One region of the Sporosarcina pasadenensis genome, then DNA from elsewhere that is predicted to be linked to it. Evidence: riboswitches for the same ligand, from Rfam matches in the RefSeq annotation. Region 1 holds a riboswitch; the other holds the start of a gene.
What was found. Region 1 has a riboswitch for thiamine pyrophosphate ahead of AB1K89_RS14020 (YkoF family thiamine/hydroxymethylpyrimidine-binding protein). Riboswitches for the same ligand answer to the same signal wherever they lie in the genome.

Region 1 (10,780 bases):
TCGATGTCGCCGACGAACTCGACATGAAAACGATCTTATGGACGGTTGATACGGTCGATTGGAGAAAGCCCGAACCTACCGAAATGGTGAGGCGTGTCGTCTCAAAAGTGGAAAACGGCTCAATGATCCTCATGCACCCTACCGAACCAGTCGCTCGAGGGCTGGGGGCAATGATAACTGAAATAAAAGCGAAAGGCCTTCAGCTCGGGACGGTCAGTGAATTGATGAGTGAGAAACGGATTGATTGAAAAGTGTCACAGAAACTGAAATGTCCGCTTTAAGCCATCACTTTGTAATGAAGATGCATACTATGTATCGAACGTTCTAATCGTGATGGAGGTATGCTATTGACGAACTTTCTATCTGCTAGCGGCAGAGTGACAAGGATCGATGACTTTTCGATTATGCAAAACGATCCGCAATCAGGTTGCTACAAATTATTTTCACTGATGGGCAACGATGGTTCAATTGTGAATTTTGTTGTCGAGCCTACAACTTACTTTGTGGAGCATGTCAAGGTGAAGGTCGGAGATTTTGTAACAGGATTTTTTGATGCAGACGCGCCAGTACCGTTAATTTACCCTCCGCAATATCGGGCAATTGTGATGGCGAGGGATAATGCAGATTACTTTGTGAAAGTGAGTTTCTTTAACAGCCAATTAATAAGCAGTGACGGCAATTTGAAATTGAATCTATCGAGGCAAACAGAAATCGTTCTCGAAAACGGGCAAGAATTTAATGGCAATCCCGCAAACCGAAATCTGGTCGTCATCTACGGTGCTTCGACGAGAAGCATTCCGGCGCAGACGACACCTTATGAGATTGTCGTGCTTTGTTAAATTTAAGTGAAAAGAGTCAACCGCTCAGGCGATTGGCTCTTTTCATTTTCAAGATAATCAATCTCCGATGGCCAAAAGGTCCAGTTCATAAGTCAAAACAAGAAATTGGAACCGTTTCGAAAAGGCCATATAAATGGTAAAATGGAAGAGTTGTAAATTATTTAAGGGAAGTGTTGTAAATGATTGGACGTAATGATCCATGTCCTTGTGGCAGTGGTAAGAAATATAAGAAATGCTGTCAGTCGAAACAGGCTGTTTCTGTCGAGGCTGTTCAAATGGAAGAATTGGAAGGATTACTGCAAACATTTTATGATGTGTATCCGGAGCGGAAGGACATTCCGGACTACTTGGAACTGGCGAATGAATGGAAACGTTCATTGAATACATATTTGCCTGAAGAAGAGATGATTGAAGCTATTGTGTTGGATGAATTCTTTTTCCATCATCGACCGGACATTTGGACTGGATACTTGGACAAACAGAAGAAAAAGCTGTTGCGTCCTTCCGTATTGCGAGTCATCGACACATGGCGGCGACCCCAAGCTATCATCGGGGAAGTGATTGACGTTGAAGATGGCTACATTACGGTGAAATCGATTTTTAACGGCGAAGTGATTCGGTTACGACGGGAAAGTGAGAAGCCGGTTCCAGTAGGTGTACACTTATTCTGCTTCATGCTGCCTGACGGTACAGGAGAGGAAAGTCAGTATTTGGCCGTTTCAAGTCTCATCTTTTTCCCGACAGATCATGGAGAAGTGATCAAGGAATTTGCAAATCAATTTACATCGGGTGAAGAGCAAGATATCAGTGCGTTCTTAAAGGAGAACGCGATGAATTTCTGGATGTTGCTCGGTCAAAACGGCTATCAAGGCGGGGAGTTTACTGAATTTGAGGCAACCGTTTTGCTCGATGTCATGGCTTTTCTCGAACAACATGACCGTACTGCAACAAAATTATTGGAAATCGTTGAAGACTTTTTAGTGGAACAGCAACCGAATGCCCGTAAAGAAACAGCGATTGCAGCTGGAGCGATCCGATTTGGTCAAGAGCATTCGTTTTTCGAGCCGCTTTCTATGACATTGAAAGAAATCGCTGAATGGTTCGATGTTTCGCCATCATCGATGAATAAGTATTATAAGGAACTGGATGCTTACTGCCTCTCGAAGGCTTCCGAGTAATCCTACATGGAAACCACCTACAGCTGTGAATAGCGGTAGGTGGTTTCTGTAGTAGCAACAGGTAAGCCTATACCCAACTTGAATTCATGCATACCATAGTATGAATGATAATTGAAGGAGGTATTAGACTTGAGAAACCCAGAACATAATCACATGGATGAAAGGCATCGGCATGAACATCGGCATGAGCACCATCACTATTTTCATACGGGAAATATGAGTCACCATATGGGACATATGCATAGTCATCACCATATGGGCGTCCAACCTGTAACGTTCTATCCAGTCAGTTTTCACCCGGTTCACCACCACATGGGGCATCATCACCACCACATGGGACACCAACACCACAATATGGGACATCACCACCACAACATGGGACACCAACATTTCCATGGAGGATTCAATAGGTTTTAATTAAGTGCGGGCACACTGTAGGCAATTATAAGTAAGGCAAGCATCCCTCGACTGTTCCGGTCTGAGGGTTTTTCCATGATGTAATTAGTTTAACTATTTTGAATGAAAGCTTTTATTGATATGATAAGATTGTTATTAGTAAAGGCATTACGAGAATGATTCATAGAAAAGGGGATGGGGAGAATGGCAATGCCGACACATATTGTAGCATGCGGGGCGCTCGTGGAAGATGATCAAGGGAACTTACTAATCGTAAAAACGCATCACGGCGGATGGGTGTTTCCAGGCGGACAAGTCGAAGTGGGGGAAAATTTGATGGATGGCGTCATCAGGGAAGTGAAAGAGGAAAGTGGCATCGATGTGGAAGTGTCCCACCTCATTGGTGTGTATACAAATTCAGCTATTTATAAATGGTATGACGGAGTGACGGACGTTCCGACGAAGGTGATGTTCGACTTTGCGTGCAAGCCGGTCGGCGGTGAGCTATGCACGTCAGAAGAGACTTCGGATTGCAAGTGGGTTCCTAAGGAAGAAGTGCTTGAATATATTACGCAGCCTGCGATACGGGCCCGCATTGAAGAGTATTTCAAGTTTGACGGGAATGTGGAGTACCAAGAATATGTCACACATCCGGAATTTGAAGTGAAATTGAGCAGGAAGGTGTAACTAGAACAAAAGCGAAACCGGCCGGCTAATGCAGTTATGCTTGAATAAATTGCTTTATGCGTATCTGCAGCGATTTATGAGCAAATAATTACGTTTATGCGTGCTTCTGGATTTATGCGTAAGTATTCGTGTTTATGCGTGAATAAACAACTTTATGCGTATCTGCAATAAAGTACCCTTACCCTACAGACGAAAGTACGAGTTTGCCAGATTTCATTTACAATAAAAAATTCTTCGTCTATACTAATGGCAACATAAAAGACAACTACATACCGTTTCTGCACTAGGGGTGCCCAATATTGGCTGAGATGCGAGCAATGGCTCCGATCCCTTATGACCCGATCAGGATAATACCTGCGTGGGGAAGTGTAGTGGCTTTCCGATTGTTTCATATTGGAGAAGTGCTACATCTTCCGGGATGTAGTTTTTTTATGGAATTTTTTCGGGAGGTCGAAGGAAATGGAATGTGGATTAAGCCCAATCGTCGGATTTCGTTTTTCGTTACATCCGATGGCAGATGATTTTGTAAGTGTGATTAAAGGAGCGTTGGAACAAACGGATACGTCAAATGTATTGATGCATACGGATGATGTGTCTACTGTCATTCGGGGCAAGCAGGTCCATGTCTTTAACGTGGCGAAGGCGATTACATTGCATGCTGCGAAAACGGGTAAGCATATTGCGTTATCCGGTACGTTTTCGGCAGGATGCCCGGGTGATACGGCGGGCGATGCGTATTTGGATAAAGGCGAGAAGATCGCGAATACGGATGAGACGAAGCAATACGTCTCCTCTCAATTTGCACTCTATCCGATGAATAATCCGGCATATATGGACATTATTTATCGCGAAGTGGACCGGGCGAAGGAGCAAGGCGTGTTCAATGAATCAATGCATTATGCGAGCGGCATCCATGGGGATATCCATGATGTGTTTGCATTTTATGAAGAATCGTTTAGCAATGCGCGTTCAGAAGAGCATAAGCATCTCGTCATGACGGTTTCGATGAGTATCAACAGTCCGTCGCACGGAGGACTGTAAGATGTTGAAGTCATGGAAGTTGAAAGAAGTTGTTCTCATGTCGTTGTTTTCGGTCGTGTTCGGGATTGTCTATTTGCTGTTTCTGCATGTCGGGAATATATGGTCGGGGTTCATTGGTCCGATCGCTTATGAATGGATGTTCGGTATTTGGTTCATCGTGTCGATCATTTGCATGTACATTATCCGAAAACCTGGCGCGGCGCTCATCTCTGAAACGATTGCCGCTGCCGTCGAAGTTCTTTTAGGGAATGCGGTCGGTCCGCGTTTAATACTTGCGGGTATTATACAAGGATTAGGCGCTGAAGCGGCTTTCGCTGCAACGCGCTATCGGCGGTTTGATTTATGGGTGTTAATGTTGGCGGGGGTAGGCTCCTCGGTATTCAGTTTCATCTATGGCTACTTCTTAGGCGGATTCGCGGTGTTCAGCACAGGCTATGTAATGCTCATGCTTGGCATCCGGATCGTCAGCGGAGCGGTCATTGCAGGCATTGGCGGTAAAATGGTCGTCGATGGATTGCTCGCTACAGGCTCGCTCCGTGGATATGCGATTACGCGTACGAAGAAAGGTGAGGCCCGTGCCTGAAGTGATCCGGTTCGATAACGTAAGTTTTCGCTATCCTGATGATGAGGAATGGATTTTGGAAGAACTATCATTGTCAATCAATCGTGGGGAGAGAGTCGTCATTACGGGGCCGAGCGGAAGCGGCAAGACGACATTGCTTTATTTATGCAACCGGCTATATCCGGAAAACTGCGATGGCATCGTAAAGGGCACCGTTTCATTATTCAATAAAGAAAGCCAGTCCTATTCACCTGGAGAAGTGAATCACCGGATTGCGACGGTTTTTCAGGATCCGGATGCACAATTTTGTATGCAGACTGTCGAAGAGGAGCTTGCCTTTACGCTTGAAAATTTAAATGTGGACCGGGAAGAAATGGATGGACGAATTCAAGATGTGTTGGAGCTGACGGGCTTGAGCAATTTCCGTCATTCCATCATCCAACAGCTGTCCGGCGGGGAGAAGCAGCGGATTGCAACAGCGTGTGCATTGATCATGGAGCCGGAAGTACTTCTCCTCGATGAACCGATCTCCCATTTGGATCCGTATACTGCGAAGCAGTTCATCGATTGGCTGGATGAGCTGCAAGAGAAACGGTCTCTGACAATCTTGGCGATTGAACATCGTCTCGATTTATGGGGCGACTTTTTCGATCGTGAAATTCAGTTGGAGGAAATAAATGAAGCGGAACAGATAACGAAAAGACATAGCAGCAAACAAGAACTTCAGTCATTGGAAGTGGCTGAAGTCGGCACAGAGTTATTTCTAAAAGACGTTTCCTTCACATTGAACCGGGGGGAAGTGGCGATTGTTGCCGGACCGAACGGAAGTGGCAAATCGACTTTGCTGAAAGCATTATGCAAATTGATTCCTGCGAATGGAACAGTGCGGCCTTCTAATTTAGGGTATGTCCCCCAATCACCGGAATTTTTATTCGTAACGAAGACAGTTCGGGATGAAGTTGCATTCGGCGGCGGTGAAAATGAAGAAGAATTGCTTGGCCGATTGCATTTGGCGTCGGTCTCGGCTGCACATCCTTTTGCCGTGAGCCATGGGCAAAAGAGGCGAGTGGCAATCGCTTCGATGCTTTGCGACGGCCGGGAAATCATCTTGATGGATGAGCCGACATCCGGGCAAGACGCCGCAGCGATGGCTGAGCTGTTCAAATTGATTGACGAACGGGCAAGGGAAGGAACGACCTTTTTAATCGTCACCCATGATATGGAGTTTGCGTATCATGTGGCGGATTCGATTTTAGTAATGAAAGATGGAGCTTTGACCGGGAAGTTTGATGCCGACCAAGTATGGCGGGACGAAGAGTTACTAGCAACCCATCATTTACTTCAACCGAAAGGATGGGTGCAACATGAGCTCTGCTTTGCATAAGATGAACCCTTCTGCAAAGTTCATTGTCGTCACGGTTTGCATGTTGACGATGGCGTTCTTTTTCAACCCGTGGACGCCGTTGCTCATGTGGGTCGGTGTACTTGTCATTCAGCTGTTGTTCAGCCGGATTGATTGGAAAATGTGGATTCTGATCATGATTCCGTTTTTCGTCATGGCTTTCGGATACTTTTGGACGACGCTAGTATTTGCGGAAGACAAGTCAGGGCCAGTCGTCCTGTCCATTTGGTCAATCAATATTACGGAAGTCCAGTTGAACCATGCGTTGTCTCTCAGTTTTCGAGTCCTTGCGTTCTCCGGCTTGTCGTTGTTATTCGCACTGACGACAAACCCAGTATCATTCATCTTAAGCTTAATGCAGCAAATGAAGTTGTCACCGAAAATCGCGTACAGCATTTTGGTCGGGTATCAGTTCCTGCCAGTCCTGAAGGATGAGTTTGTCCAAATCCAGCAAGCCCATCGGTTAAGAGGCGCAGTCCAAGAGAAACATGCACTTCTTCGATTGCTCCATATGCGGAAAATCCTTCTGCCGATGCTTGCGGGTGCTGTCCGGAAAGCGGAAAGAGCTGCATTCGCGATGGAAGCGAGGGGATTTACGGGTGACAAAAGGGAAAGCTTCTACAAAGTCATACGTGTCGGGAAGGTGGACGGGTATATGGTTAGCCTTTTCATGCTGCTACTTGTTCTAAGTTGTACGAGTGTATTGTATATCAATTAATTTCTCAAAGTCCCACTTGGATGTTCAAGTGGGATTTTATGATGTAAGGCGAAATAAGTGTGTGATATAGTTAGAGAATATGAAGGATTCTGAAATAGAGGAGGCGAAAGGTAATGAAAGAACAAAAGAATATTTATACAAAACTAATCGAAAGTTATGATGAATCCTTATCTGCGGGAGGCATCAATGGAAGAAGAATTGCCGAGCGATTAAGCGAATTATCCAGCATAGGTCAAACAGCAGAAGGTGGCATAAATCGTCCAGGGTTTTCAGCCGAGGAAAAAGAGGCAAAGCAATTGGTGAAAGGCTGGATGGAACAGGCGGGTTTACTAGTTAGAGAAGATGGGGCAGGAAATGTATTCGGTAGGATGGCAGGAACGACTGACGGGAAGTCGATTTTATCAGGATCTCATGTTGACAGTGTCCCAAATGGCGGAAATTTTGACGGACCACTTGGTGTAATTGTTGCATTGGAAGTGGCGGAAGCATGGAAAGCGACAGGGGTTCAACCGATAAAGCCGTTTGAAGTTGTTATTTTCTCGGATGAGGAAGGTTCGCGATTTGGCACGGGATTGACGGGAAGCCATGCTGTCCTAGGCCGTTTGAATAGGGAAGATGCAGTTTTATTGAAGGATAGTGAAGGGAAATCTTTCGAAACGGTCATTCAAGAATACGGGAGTACATTAGACGCTGTATGGGAAGCGAAGCGGGATATGAGTGAAGTGGAATTGTTCGTTGAAGTTCACATCGAGCAAGGCAAGAAACTGGAAAGAAGTGACCTTCCCATTGGTGTTGTAAAAGGAATCGCAGGACCTGCATCGGTAGCCTTCACGTTCGAAGGGGAAGCGGGGCATGCAGGAAACACTCCGATGGATGACCGTAAGGATGCCGTCTTGGCAGCTGGTGAATTTATTCGCACAGTTGCTACGTTGCCAATTCAATTCAGTGACACGGCTGTAGCGACCATTGGAAAAATGAATGTATTTCCGAATGGCACGAATGTCATTGCTCAAAAGGTTGAGTTGACCGCGGATGTACGCGATATCCATGAAGAGAAACGCGATGCATTAATAGAAGCGATAATAAAGGCCGCGGAAGACGCAGGCGCAGTACATAATGTAGACGTCCTTTACCAACGGATGCTAGCTGTTGAACCATTGCTGATCGACGAAACACTCAAAACAAGTTTGAAGGACTCCATTACGAAGTTCGGGATTAAACCGATGGAATTGATAAGTGGGGCGGGGCATGATGCAATGGTCATCGGAAGGAAAGTCCCTGCAGCCATGCTGTTCGTCCGCAGTAAAAAAGGAATTAGCCATAATCCGGAAGAATGGACGGACTTGAACGACTGTGTAGTAGCTGCACATGTATTGAAGGATTTTATTGAAAAACAAATGGATCATGCCTCAAAAGGGGATTCGCTCCATGATTGAAGTAAGGAAATTAAAGCTAGATGAAAATAAACGAATGATCATTACGTCAGATATTCATGCAAATCTTCCGCTGTTTCAGCAATTACTCGAGAAAGTGAATTATACGACAGAAGATTACTTATTCATCAACGGCGACCTTTGTGAAAAAGGGCCGGACAGCCTGTCGACGGTAGCGTTTGCGAGAAAGTTGAGCGCTGAATCTGATCGGGTTTTCATTACGAAAGGGAATTGCGATGTCGTCTATGATTATGTATTCAATAATGTCGAGGGCATTAAAAACTATATGCGGCAGCGGAAGAATTCCATTTTGAATGAAATGCTCGACCTTCATGGGAAGACTCTTGACGAATTCTCGACGCTTAAGGAGCTTGGGGAATTTTATAAGAGTCATTTCGGTGACGTGCTTGGCTGGCTGGACCGTCTGCCGATCGCCTATGAAACAAAAGACTTCATCATCATTCATGCGGGGGTTGAGGATATTCCTGATTGGAGGGAGACGAGCCGTGAATATGCTTTATATGCTCAGGCGTTTTACGAGAAAGGGCATCAGGCGGATAAAACGGTCATCGTCGGGCATTGGCCAGTCGTCAATTATCGGGCGAAAACTGTCAGCTCGAACTGTCCAATAATGGATTGGGAGAAAAGAGTGATCGCTTTGGACGGTGGCAATCAAATCAAAATGGACGGCCAGTTGAATGCATTGATCATTGATGGGCAAGACATCACCTATACATATGTGGATGAATTGAAAGAAAAAGAGATCGGATGTAGTCATGTGGATGAAACGAAACGTGTCGGAACGGTCACCTACCCGAACTATGGATTACGCATAGTTCAAGAAGACGATTTTTTTACGTTGTGCGAGAATGTGAATCTCGGCATTGAACAGTGGATAAAAAATGAGTTCATTCATGAGGGTAATTGTAAAAACGACTTAAGCACGACGTTTTTATCTGTTGAAAAAGGAGAAACCGTCTCTATCGTTGATGATCGACACGAAGGATATACATTAGTGAAGTCAGGCATTGGGGCAGTAGGGTGGATACCGAAGGGTTGCTTGTTGTAATCTGAAAAGCTTCGAAGGCAGGCGCCTGTCGAGGCTTTTATTATGGGTCAATAGTCACGAAATAACGATATAGTTGTGAAATTGACCGATAACTCATCTCGAATGATCGATAACTTTCCACGGTTGAAAAAATATCGATTGGAACATCGCCATTAATGAAAACGTCAAGCTCTATTAGAAGAAATCGGTGTCAAAAGGAGGAGCTATGTGGTTAATTAGTACATACGTCGTCGAGATGCTAGCATATATGATTTTTGCGCTCCCATTCTATGTGATTGTGCGAACTGTCATCGTCAAAAGAAGAAAACTGCCCGTTAACAAATTGCATGAAGTGCTGCTTGCCTTATTCATTCTATACTTAGCCGGGCTCGCCTCCCAGACGATTATTCCGAAGTGGAATATGGGTGTCGACGGAAGTACAGGAAAGTTCTTTTTTGATGTTTATTTTTTTGATCGTCTATCGAGCGTCAATATCATTCCATTCCGAACGATCATGAATTACTTTCAAGCGAATGAGCATGTGAGCGGTTGGAGCAGCGTTTCGCTTGTGAATCTACTTGGCAATCTGTTCGTTTTTTCTCCGATAGGATTCTTCATTCCACTCTTGTGGAAAAGGATGCGTTCGTTCGGTAAAATCGCATTCATCGGTTTAGGAGTAACTTGCTTCATTGAAAGCACCCAGTATTTCATTGGCCGCAGTGTGGATATTGACGATATCATTTTGAATACAATCGGTGTAATTTTCGGTTATGGCGTCTATCTCGTCTGGAAAGTGTTTGCTAGGCATGAAAAAATTGTTGACCGCGAATAATCGTTTTGTTATGATAAATACAACTTTCAGAAAGCGGGTGATGTTTTATGGCGAAAATCAATATGGCTATTGCACAATTGATCGGCACCATAATTTCACCTGCCATGCCTTCGTAATAGGCATGTCTATTCTGTTATGCGCGTGAAAGCATGGTGTCCGATCCGGAACCATGCTTTTTTATATGCATAATAGGAGGAATAACATTGATTAATTTGAACGAATACGGATGGAATCAATTTCATCAACATAATTTGGAAACGATTATGGAAGAACTAAAAGCGGACAATTGCGTTCCAGGACGTGTGACGCTTGAACATAAAAGAATGTATCGAATTATGACTGCGGAAGGGGAATGGCTATCCGTCTGTTCGGGCGCTTTTCAACATGCAGCCTTTGAACGAAGGGATTATCCTGCTGTCGGCGATTGGGTGGCCGTTGAAAAAATGCCTGGGGAAGAGCGCGGCATCATCCACGCCATCTTGCCGAGGACATCACTATTTTCTAGGAAATCGGCGGGATCAACAATTTCGGAACAGATTATTGCAGTGAATGTTGATATCGTTTTTCTCGTCATGTCAATGAACGATGATTTCAACGCAAGACGATTGGAACGTTATCTCGTAGCCGCCTATGATTCCGGAGCG
Region 2 (10,780 bases), on a different contig from region 1:
AGCTTCTTCTTCGTCAGCTGGAGCGTCAACAGCTTCTTCTTCGTCAGCAGGTGCATCTACAGCTTCTTCTTCGTCAGCTGGAGCGTCAACAGCTTCTTCTTCGTCAGCTGGAGCGTCAACAGCTTCTTCTTCGTCAGCCGGAGCATCTACAGCTTCCTCTTCGTCAGCTGGAGCGTCAACAGCATCTTCTTCGTCAGCCGGAGCGTCAACAGCTTCCTCTTCGTCAGCCGGAGCATCTACAGCATCCTCTTCGTCAGCTGGAGCATCTACAGTATCCTCTTCGTCAGCCGGAGCATCTACAGCGTCTTCTTCGTCAGCCGGAGCATCCGTGCCTTCTTCATCAGCTGGTGCGTCTGTATCATCGTCATCGTTATTAGGTGTATCTGTGTCATCTTCATCTGTAGTATCATCTTCATCCGGCTCAGCAGCTACGAAGTTTTTATTTGCAATCGTACGCATGAATTTCCCTTTTTCAGGTGAACCCGGAATAGTTGTTGCATAATAGGAAACCTTTTCACCGTGGTTTTTAAACTCTTTTTCACCGTTTTCAGCCGCTAACGCTGATCCGCCTGCTCCAAAAATAGCAGCAGTTAACATTGAAGTCGACATGACAAACGGTAAAATTTTCTTTTTCGTGTTCTTCTCGTTACGATTCGTTTCTTTAACCAAGAATGATCAAACTCCCTTTTCTTAAATTTTTTTACCCAACTACCAGATCATGAAGCGAAATAACACTCATCCTAATAAAGTCGTTATGTACATCCGCCTCCTTCTCGAGCAAAGAGTGTAGGGCCGTTTTTTACTATCTTCACAATAGTTTCATTCGGATAGGTGAGCAGTGCCCCATCTGCACATTACTAACAATAACAAAAGAAAATAACAATGGTATGACAACCAATTAACAAGTATTCGTGGAAATATTAACCTTTGTAATAATAAATAAGCGTGGGAGAAGACTAAAAAGAGGGTTTAATGTAATCGATTCGACCCTGTTAAACCATATTATACCAATCCTAAAAATGCCGATAACGTGCTATGTATGCCTGTCCTATTACTTTATTTTCATGGTTAACGCGTGGTATAAACGGTCTATCGCTATTTATTTCTAAATATTACATTACCGTAAAGTACAGATGTCAGATTTGCCAAAATAGTAATCTATGTTATAGTGTAGTTGAAAACTGAAAAGAGTTAACCACTGGGGGAGTCTTTGTGAAAGACTGAGACGTGTATCGATACACGGACCCTTCGAACCTGATCTGGCTCATACCAGCGTAGGGAAGTGGGTCGCACGTCTTCCAAAGGTTATCTTACGCCGATATGCGAGCCGCTTCTTCAACGATTGTGTTGAGTGAAGCGGCTTTTTTGGTTTTCCAAAACTTTAAAGGAGTGGTTGGAATGACGTTTTGTGAAGAGGTACGGAAGGAATGCAACGATGTTTGGGAGGCGAGCTTCCATCATCCGTTCATTAATGCGCTTGCGGAAGGGACATTGCCTGAAGAAGTGTTCAAACATTACGTTCTGCAAGACTCGTATTATTTGAAGCATTTTGCGAAAGTGCATGCCATGGCTGCCGTGCAGGCGACGGATTTATTGACGGTGCAACGGTTTGCGCAGCATGCGGATGGTACATGCGGGGCGGAAATTTCATTGCATGAAGGCTTCTTTGGACTGTTGGGTGTTACGGATGAAGATATTGAAAACTTTGACCCGGCGCCGACAGCGTATGCTTACACGTCGCATTTATACCGGGCGGCGTTGGAAGGCGACTTGGCTACGACGTTGTCCGCATTGCTTCCATGTTATTGGTTGTATTACGAAATCGGCGAGCGGCTCAAGGATGCGAAACCGAATCACCCGATTTACGACAAATGGATTGCCACGTACAGTTCTGAATGGTTCGAGCAGGCAACCCGTGAACAGATCGATCGATTGAATAAACTGACGGAAGATCTTTCGGATAAAAGACGCGAACAATTGAAAGCTCATTTCATTAAAAGCGTCCACTATGAATTGCAGTTTTGGGAAATGGCATGGACGCAGCAAACATGGTCTCTTGAAACAAGCGAGGTGCATGCATAAATGGCTCAATCTTTATTGCTGAAAGAACTGCGTACACAAAACCCGTTAGTCCATTGCATCACGAATATTGTCGTTGCAAACTTTCAAGCGAACGGCCTGCTGGCATTGGGTGCTTCTCCGATCATGGCGGATGCAATCGAGGAGACGGCAGAAGTAGCCGCCGTTTCCTCGTGTACATTGCTAAACATCGGGACGCTGGATCCTTCGGCAGTTGAATCAATGATCGCTGCCGGAAAAGTTTCTTCCATTAAAGGGCGTCCACTCGTATTGGATCCTGTCGGCGCAGGGGCGACTGCTTTCCGTAAAGATACAGTCGCTACACTTCTGGAGGAATTGGATATTACGCTCATCCGTGGAAACGCCGGTGAAATTGCATCCATTGCGGGTGTTGAATGGGAAGCGAAAGGCGTCGATGCAGGTGCAGGTTCGGCAAATATCGAAGAGGCGGCTAAAGATGTAGCCCTCCGCCACCGTTGCCTCGTCGCTGTTACCGGTGAGACCGACATCGTGACGGATGGTGATAAAATCATCCGAATTACAGGAGGGCATCCGCTCATGAGTAAAATCACGGGCATGGGTTGCCTGTTAAGCGCGGTTTCCGCCGCCTTCCTGTCCGTCGGTACACATTCCCCGATTGATGCGGTTGCTTATAGTCTTGCGTATTACAAAAAAGCGGGAGAATTGGCGGCTGAACCGTCTTCAGGTCCGGGTGATTTTGCGGTTTATTTCCTGAATGCTTTACATCAATTAGATGATGACGCAATAGACGTCGCCCAATTCATTGTAGAAGGGGGGGTGTCAAATGACTTCAGTTGCTCTAACGATTGCCGGTTCTGACAGTGGCGGCGGGGCAGGGATCCAAGCCGATCTGAAAACATTCCAGGAGCTCGGCACGTTCGGAACGTCCGCATTAACGGCGGTGACTGCTCAAAATACGCTCGGCGTCCATGCAGTTCAACCGATAGAGACCGACATCGTCATTGCGCAAATCGAGGCGGTGCTAACTGATTTCACAGTTGGCGCGGCCAAAACGGGGATGCTGTTCTCTGCGGAGATTATTGAAGCGGTCGCGGATACAATGAGCCGTCATGATCGGATTCCTCTAGTCGTCGATCCCGTCATGATCGCGAAAGGCGGCGCTCCGCTTCTCCGACAGTCGGCGATTGCAGCTTTGAAAGAGCGTCTCATTCCGTCGGCGGCCCTTTTGACGCCCAATATACCGGAGGCGGAAGTGTTGACGGGAATGACGATTGCGTCAATGAAAGATATGGAGAATGCCGCAAATCAATTGCTCCGGAAGGGAGCCGGAGCCGTACTGCTGAAAGGCGGGCATCGGACAGATACTCCTGACGCGGAGGATCTGTTTTTGTCTTCGGCGGGCGATTGCTTTTTAATGAAGAGCAAACGGATCGACACGAAAGACACGCATGGTACGGGATGTACGTTTGCCGCAGCCATTACGGCGGAGCTTGCGAAAGGTGCTCCGATGCATGATGCAGTCGTTACAGCAAAGCATTTTATCCATGCGGCGATTGAGGATGGGCTTTCCATCGGCAATGGGCACGGGCCGACAAACCATGCGGCACTGCGGAAGCGGGGCCCGGTGGAACGGAAGGATGTTGAATTGATTGGGAAAAATTGACCTCACGCTTTACTTCATAATGGGCTCGACAAATGCGGAGAAGCCGCTGTCCGTCTTGGAAGAGGCCTTAAAAGGCGGGATTACGTGTTTCCAGCTGCGTGAAAAGGGGGCACGTGCGCTTGTCGGGATGGAAAATAAGGCATTTGCGCAGAGCTGCCAGCAATTGTGTGCGCAATATGGCGTTCCGTTCATTGTGAATGATGATGTCGACCTCGCTGTTGAGATTGACGCGGATGGCGTCCATGTCGGACAGGATGATGCTGAGGCGCGATTTGTCCGAAAAAGGATTGGAGCCGAAAAGATTCTAGGGGTTTCCGTCCATTCAATAGAAGAAACTGAAGCGGCCATAGCGGCAGGTGCGGATTATGTCGGCATGGGACCCGTCTATCCGACGATATCGAAAGACGATGCAAAACCGGTTGCGGGGACGGCGATGATCGAGAAAGTGGCGAAGTTGTATCCTGATTTGCCGATTGTCGGAATCGGGGGCATCACGGCAATGAATGCGGAACCCGTCTTCCGTGCAGGGGCAAGCGGAATATCTGTCATTTCAGCGATTGCTTCATCTACTAACCCTGAAATGGCGTCCCGGCAATTGAAGGAAGCTGCAACGCAATGGAGCCGCGAAAGGAGCGTGCTGCGATGAGTACGCGAAAACTTGTCCTCATGACCGTATTCACTGCGATTGCGGTCGCCGGATCTGCATTCGTCTCCTTTCCTGCAGGCATTGCCCGCGCCTACCCGATCCAGCATGCGGTCAATGTCATCGCTGCAATCTTGCTCGGACCCATTCCTGCCGTCATCATTGCTTTCATGACCGGCCTCGTTCGCATATTAACCGGCACCGGGTCGTTGCTCGCTTTTCCGGGAGGGATGATCGGCGCCGCACTTGCCGGTCTGCTGTATAAGCAGTCTGGGCGGGCGTGTATGGCGGCAATCGGAGAAATCATCGGGACGGGAATCATCGCATCGCTCTTCGCGGTTCCATACGCAGCCGTCCTCATGGGAACGACCGTCACCGCCTTCTTCTTCATGCCTCCCTTCCTCGTCTCCAGCATAAGCGGGGCAGTCATAGGAGTCATCGTGGCAATCCGTCTTCAGGCCATGCCTGTGGGGAGAAGGGTACAAAGTTATTAGAATTGTTCGGGTGCCTGTGCAACACACAATTCAGACTATGCACTACAATTGTATAGAAAAATTGAAGAAGCCGACCAAATCAACGTTCAGTCGGCTTCTTTCTGCATGTATATGAGTTTTAATGAATTGTCATAAATGTGTGGTGCACAGGCACCGAATTTACCTCAATCAATTCATGCTTTCGCTTTCCGGTAACTGTCGTAGACTTCGATGAACACGGTGACGACGATAATCGCAACGACGGTCCATACCGCCCAATCTGTGAAATTATTTACTGAGGTTAAATTGATTTCAAGAATATCTGCCAAATAAGGAATCATTGCCTCGTTGATGAGGGCGGGATTGCTGGCAATGACGATGAAGACGATCAAGCTGAACACTTTGATGACTGCATTTATCGTTACAAGCCTCATTGTCCATTGCCGTTCTTTAAATTTGTAAAGCGCCATGCCGATCTCGAGTGCCGCAAATAGTAAAACGATTGGCAAGTACGACATCAATACCGATTGATTCAAAGCTGGCATCACCATTTGTAACCCATCTCCATCGATTGATCGATAGACACCTGCAAGATGGTCCGCGTTGAAATAAAGAACGACCCAAATTGCAGTCCAGACCAATCCGAAAATGACCTCACTTCTTGGAATCACTTTTTTCTTCGAGATGACCTGGACATGCTTCAACTGTTCAGGACTCCATTCCGTCCCATGCTTTGTAATTGATCCACTGCTTTTAGCCAAGCCGACTCTTTCAATGAAAATAAAAACGATCGTGACCCAAAAGAATGTTTGGATGAGCACATGGATGACATTGGCGATGATGATACCAAAGCTTTTTATGACGACAGAAAGTATACTTTCTTCCCCTGAAAAAAGGACAATGGTTTCAACGACATGAACTAAAACGGTAATGAGTATCGCCCATGGGATGATCATTTTCATCGTCCATAAATAAGCGTCGTACACTTTTGGGCCAATCAAATGCATTGGTGTGTCGCGATAGCTAGCGGCGAGACGAGCGGGATCACCAAGTTTTGAAAGGACATCCATTACTTCATTCTCGGAAAAATCGTCGGGCAACATATCCTCAATAGTGGATTGAAGCTCAAGGGCGATATCATTCCGTGATTTTTCCGGCAACCTTCTCGTCACCTCATATACGTAGGCTTCAATCAGATTCATCATTCTCATCTCCTTCCAATAAAGTTTTCAGTTCCGATGTCATCGTTTCCCATTCCTTTTTCAATTGCTCATAAATGTCGCTGCCGTACGCACTGATTACGTAATACTTACGGGGTCGACTTTCTGTTGTATCCCAACTGCTTGTTAAGAGTTCCTGTTTCTCTAATCGGCGGAGGAGCGGGTATAACGTGCTTTGTTCAATGGCAACGCCTGCTTTTTCTTGACGTTGGACTAATGAATATCCATATTGAGGCGTTCGTAATTGACTTAGCACAGCAAGAGTCAACGTGCCTCTCCTTAATTCTGTAGTGAATGTATCCAATAATGGCCCCATAGCTGTCACCTCGTTTTCTTATACTATGCATCGTACACTATTGTGATTCCGCTAACAATGGGGGAAGTGTTATTATTTGTGGTTAAGAATGCAGAATTGTGTGGGTGCCTGTGCAACACACAATTCTGACTATGCACTACAATTGTATAAAAAAATTGGAGAAGCCGACCAAATCAACATTCAGTAGGATTCTTTTTGCATTTATATGAATTTTAATGAATTGTCATAAATGTGTGGTGCACAGGCACCAAAAAAGAGGCACCGAAAAAGGAACCGAAAAAAGGGTTGGAAATCAAATCGATTTCCAACCCTTTCATTGCGAATTCAATATTTGCGTAGGGGACTTGGTCGTTTTCCGAACCATTCCTGCATGATTAAATGATGGCATTTGGAGAATAGCCCTTCAATAAGTTGAGTTGAATTACCGAAGACCCGGATAGCGACTCCGGGCACCGGTAGCTTGGAAAGGCCTATTTGATAAGAGTCCGTTTTCTCGTAAAGAGTTTCATAAAGCCGATCGATCAACCCGTCATCGACTTTTTCGTCAATGACAAACATGGAGCCAAGATGTGTGTAGCCTTCTAGGAAGCCGATGTCGCCGAGCAGCTGGTCTGCCGGAGCGAGCTTAAGATGGTCGTACACTTTGAGTTCGCCGTCAATATGGAATTCGTTGATCAGCTGCACAAGCTCATAACTGAAATGGTCGCCTTTGGGGCTCCAGCCCGGCGTGATGATGTCCGTGTAGAGGAGAGAAGACGTGCTGTCCATACGGAATATATTTTTCTGCTTGTATTTCGCATCCTGATAGGCGATGAGCGGATCGGGCAAATACTCCAGATAGCTTCGATCGTTAAGGATGATTTCTGTTTCTTGATAGGCGAAATCAGTCGGCGTTCTGTACACTTTTGTCGATCCTTGGGTCGTGATCGTGGCTTGAGCTTTCTTATCAAGAGTGAAACTCATGCTGTAACGGTCGCCATCGAGATAGCCGCCTCCCGGGTTCAGGATGTAATAGCACACCTGGCCGGAATCATCGAGGTAGATTGGCCTCATCACTTTCAAGGCACCTTGGAAATAAACGTCTTTCGCAATTGTTTTTCCTTGTTTATCCTCGAGCCGAAGCTGTAGCTCCCCCGTCATCTGCTCCATATTAAGACAGTCCTTTGAGTAGAACATTTTCTTTGATCCAGTCGATGACTTCCTCTAGCCCTTCCTCTTCCATCAAGTTTGTGAAGACGAATGGCCTGTCGCCACGGAACACTTTCGTATCGGATTCCATAACGTCAAGACGAGCTTTGACGTGTGGAGCCAAGTCTGTTTTGTTGATGATGAACAAGTCAGACTTGATCATTCCTTGACCGCCTTTTCGGGGAATCTTCTCGCCTTGTGCTACGTCGATGATATAGATGGAGAAATCGACGAGTTCTGGGCTGAACGTTGCTGCCAAGTTGTCTCCGCCGCTTTCCACGAAAATGATCTCTACATCGGGATGCCTCTTTGTTAATTCGTTAATTGCGGCAAAGTTCATGGAGGCATCTTCGCGGATTGCGGTGTGCGGGCAGCCTCCCGTTTCGACGCCGATGATTCGGTCTTCAGGCAATACGCCTGTCTCCATGAGGATTTTAGCGTCCTCTTTCGTATAGATATCGTTTGTGATGGCAGCCATGCTAATTTCATCAGCCAAGTACTTGGCCAATTTTTCGACGAGCATCGTCTTGCCGGCTCCGACCGGTCCGCCTATTCCGATTTTGATTGGTTCCATAAATAAACACTTCCTTTGTTTTATTCGATCAGGACATGAATATCCGTATCCCTACGCGCTCATGCTGCATCTGGGCGAGCTCGAGCCCGGGCGAGACGGCTCCGAAGTCCTCTATGTCAAGCTGTTGTATCTTCTTTGTTGTTTCCATCAGAACCGGCTGGAGTTCCTGGATCACTTTTTGTCCGGCTGTTTGTCCGAGTGGTATGGACCGCACTGCGTTTTGGACGAGGCTCGAGACGGACGAATACAAATAATAGAGAATGGTTGAGTTGGAAGAGACGCCGAGATGGTGACTGAGCACGGTAAAAACGATGGCGGGGTGGCCGCTTGCGCGTTGATCCCGTATCCTGTCCGCATATTCGGATAAGAGCGGGATGTCGTATAGCGTGTTTACGAGGCTTAACATTCGCTCGCCGATCATTCTCGTCCCTTCCCTCGTTTCTTCCGGAATATTTTGGGCGTATAGAAGTTGATCCATATCCCAAATCCTGTTTTGTTCACGAGTTTCCAATGCCTCGTAGCAAATCTTACAGGCAATGCCGTCCGAGTAGGCGAGCTGTTCATTCACATATGTCGTTACCCATTGCATAAATGTTTTCTGATCATGGATTTTATTTTTCTGTATATACGTCTCCATCCCGAACGAATGGCTGAACGCCCCCGTAGGGAAAGTGGAATCGCACAGCTGGAAGAGAGGCAACAGGTTTTCAGTCATGGCTGTGCCCAATATGCCGGAACGCCTGTTTCACTTTCCGGTCCTCTCTTTTATATGGTATTTTCAGTTCCTGCAACAGCTCTTCGACGAGATAATCATATTGGACGAGCATTTCGTCTCCTTCGAATTGTGCAGGGAGATGGCGATTGCCGAGCTGATGGGCAATCGTTCCCATCTCATATATCGAACGCGGCTGGATGATTAACAGATCATCCGTGAGCACATCGATGACAATAAGATTCTTTTCATCCATGAACAGAATATCGCCAGCTGCGAGGTCTTTCGGATTTTTTAGCCGGATGCCGATTTCATTTCCGTGATCCGTCTTCACTCGCTGGATGCGTTTCACGAGATTGGCGCTTTCTAAATAGACTTTCTCAATATGGCGCTGTTTTACTTCGTGCGCATCAAGGTCTTCCAAATTTGCTTTGATTTCCTCAATTATCAATTCACTTCACCTCAAAATAGGAAATATCGTCGACACATTGGCACTTCATCGGCAGGTTCCGACGTGATCAGTTCGCCGTTCACGCGGACTTCGTAAGTTTGCGGATCCACTTTCAGTTCAGGGGTCTCCGAGTTCAGCTTCATATCCTTCTTGGATAGGTCGCGGATGCCTCTCACCGGTAAAATGATTTTCTCCAGACCAAGCTGCTCATGGACTTTATCGTCGAATGCAGCTTGTGAGATGAACGTGATGTTTGTGCGGGCGAGTGCCTTTCCGTATTGGCCATACATCGGTCGATGAATGAAGGGCTCAGGAGTTGGGATGGATCCGTTTGCATCTCCCATGAAGGCTTGCACAGCGAACCCGCTTTTCAGCACCATCTCAGGTTTGGCGCCAAAGAATGCCGGCTTCCAAAGGACGAGATCGGCAATTTTCCCGACTTCTATAGAGCCTACATACTCCGAAATCCCGTGAGTTATTGCAGGATTGATCGTATATTTCGCGATATAGCGCTTGGCACGGTTATTGTCGGAGCGCTCTTGGTCACCTTTCATCAGACCGCGTTCCTTTTTCATCTTGTTCGCCACTTGCCAAGTGCGCAAGGCGACTTCACCAACGCGCCCCATCGCCTGGGAATCAGAGCTTGTCATACTGAAGATCCCCATGTCTTGTAAGACGTCTTCCGCAGCGATCGTCTCCCGGCGTATGCGGGAGTCCGCAAACGCGACGTCTTCAGGGACGGAAGGATTCAGGTGATGGGCGACCATGAGCATGTCCAAATGTTCATCGAGTGTATTTTTCGTATACGGCAAGGTCGGACTCGTTGAGGAAGGCAATATGTTCATATAGCTTGCCGACTCGATTAAATCCGGAGCATGTCCGCCGCCAGCCCCTTCCGTATGATACATATGGAGGACGCGGCCTTTCACAGCAGCCATCGTATCTTCCATAAAACCGGATTCATTCAACGTATCGGCATGAAGCGCCACTTGCACGTCGTATTCATCGGCGACTTGCAATGCATGGTCGAGTGCCGACGGAGTCGCTCCCCAGTCTTCATGGACCTTCAGGCCGATAACGCCTGCGCGCACCTGTTCCGCGAGCGGTTCTTTTGACGCCGCCTGCCCTTTACTCGTCAATCCGACGTTGATCGGCAAGGCATCTACTGCCTCAAGCATCCGGTGGATATTCCAAATGCCAGGTGTTGCAGTTGTAGCCCGAGAAGCTGCCGATGGGCCAGTGCCGCCGCCAATCAATGTCGTCGTACCTGCTGAAAGTGCGACTTCCACTTGCGCCGGATTGCAGAAGTGGACGTGAGTGTCGATGGCTCCGGCAGTTACGATCATCCCTTCGCCCGCAATGATTTCGGTCCCTGAACCAATTATGATATCTACACCATTCATGACGAGCGGGTTTCCGGCCTTCCCGATCCCGGAAATCTTGCCGTCACGGATTCCAATATCGGCTTTATAAATACCT

Region 2: it holds a riboswitch for thiamine pyrophosphate, as region 1 does, so the genes downstream of both, tenA (thiaminase II) here and AB1K89_RS14020 (YkoF family thiamine/hydroxymethylpyrimidine-binding protein) in region 1, are expected to answer to the same signal.

The regions. Positions count from the first base shown of each region.
Region 1 covers NZ_JBFEGM010000010.1:58,250-69,029, reverse strand. Annotated here, with positions in the region: gene AB1K89_RS14045 (polysaccharide deacetylase family protein) at 1-248, shown strand, start outside; gene AB1K89_RS14040 (hypothetical protein) at 348-839, shown strand; gene AB1K89_RS14035 (YecA family protein) at 1,019-2,017, shown strand; gene AB1K89_RS14030 (hypothetical protein) at 2,141-2,314, opposite strand; gene AB1K89_RS14025 (NUDIX hydrolase) at 2,618-3,100, shown strand; TPP riboswitch at 3,376-3,482, shown strand; gene AB1K89_RS14020 (YkoF family thiamine/hydroxymethylpyrimidine-binding protein) at 3,560-4,141, shown strand; gene AB1K89_RS14015 (ECF transporter S component) at 4,143-4,724, shown strand; gene AB1K89_RS14010 (ABC transporter ATP-binding protein) at 4,717-6,087, shown strand; gene AB1K89_RS14005 (energy-coupling factor transporter transmembrane component T family protein) at 6,068-6,823, shown strand; gene AB1K89_RS14000 (Zn-dependent hydrolase) at 6,937-8,259, shown strand; gene AB1K89_RS13995 (metallophosphoesterase) at 8,252-9,325, shown strand; gene AB1K89_RS13990 (VanZ family protein) at 9,531-10,136, shown strand; gene rsgA (ribosome small subunit-dependent GTPase A) at 10,343-10,780, shown strand, end outside.
Region 2 covers NZ_JBFEGM010000025.1:30-10,809, forward strand. Annotated here, with positions in the region: partial or broken gene AB1K89_RS18110 (hypothetical protein) at 1-669, opposite strand, end outside; TPP riboswitch at 1,191-1,298, shown strand; gene tenA (thiaminase II) at 1,399-2,082, shown strand; gene thiM (hydroxyethylthiazole kinase) at 2,083-2,919, shown strand; gene thiD (bifunctional hydroxymethylpyrimidine kinase/phosphomethylpyrimidine kinase) at 2,885-3,724, shown strand; gene thiE (thiamine phosphate synthase) at 3,744-4,370, shown strand; gene thiW (energy coupling factor transporter S component ThiW) at 4,367-4,861, shown strand; gene AB1K89_RS18140 (HAAS signaling domain-containing protein) at 5,035-6,042, opposite strand; gene AB1K89_RS18145 (PadR family transcriptional regulator) at 6,029-6,376, opposite strand; gene AB1K89_RS18150 (urease accessory protein UreD) at 6,701-7,525, opposite strand; gene ureG (urease accessory protein UreG) at 7,527-8,138, opposite strand; gene AB1K89_RS18160 (urease accessory protein UreF) at 8,167-8,853, opposite strand; gene ureE (urease accessory protein UreE) at 8,846-9,301, opposite strand; gene ureC (urease subunit alpha) at 9,313-10,780, opposite strand, start outside.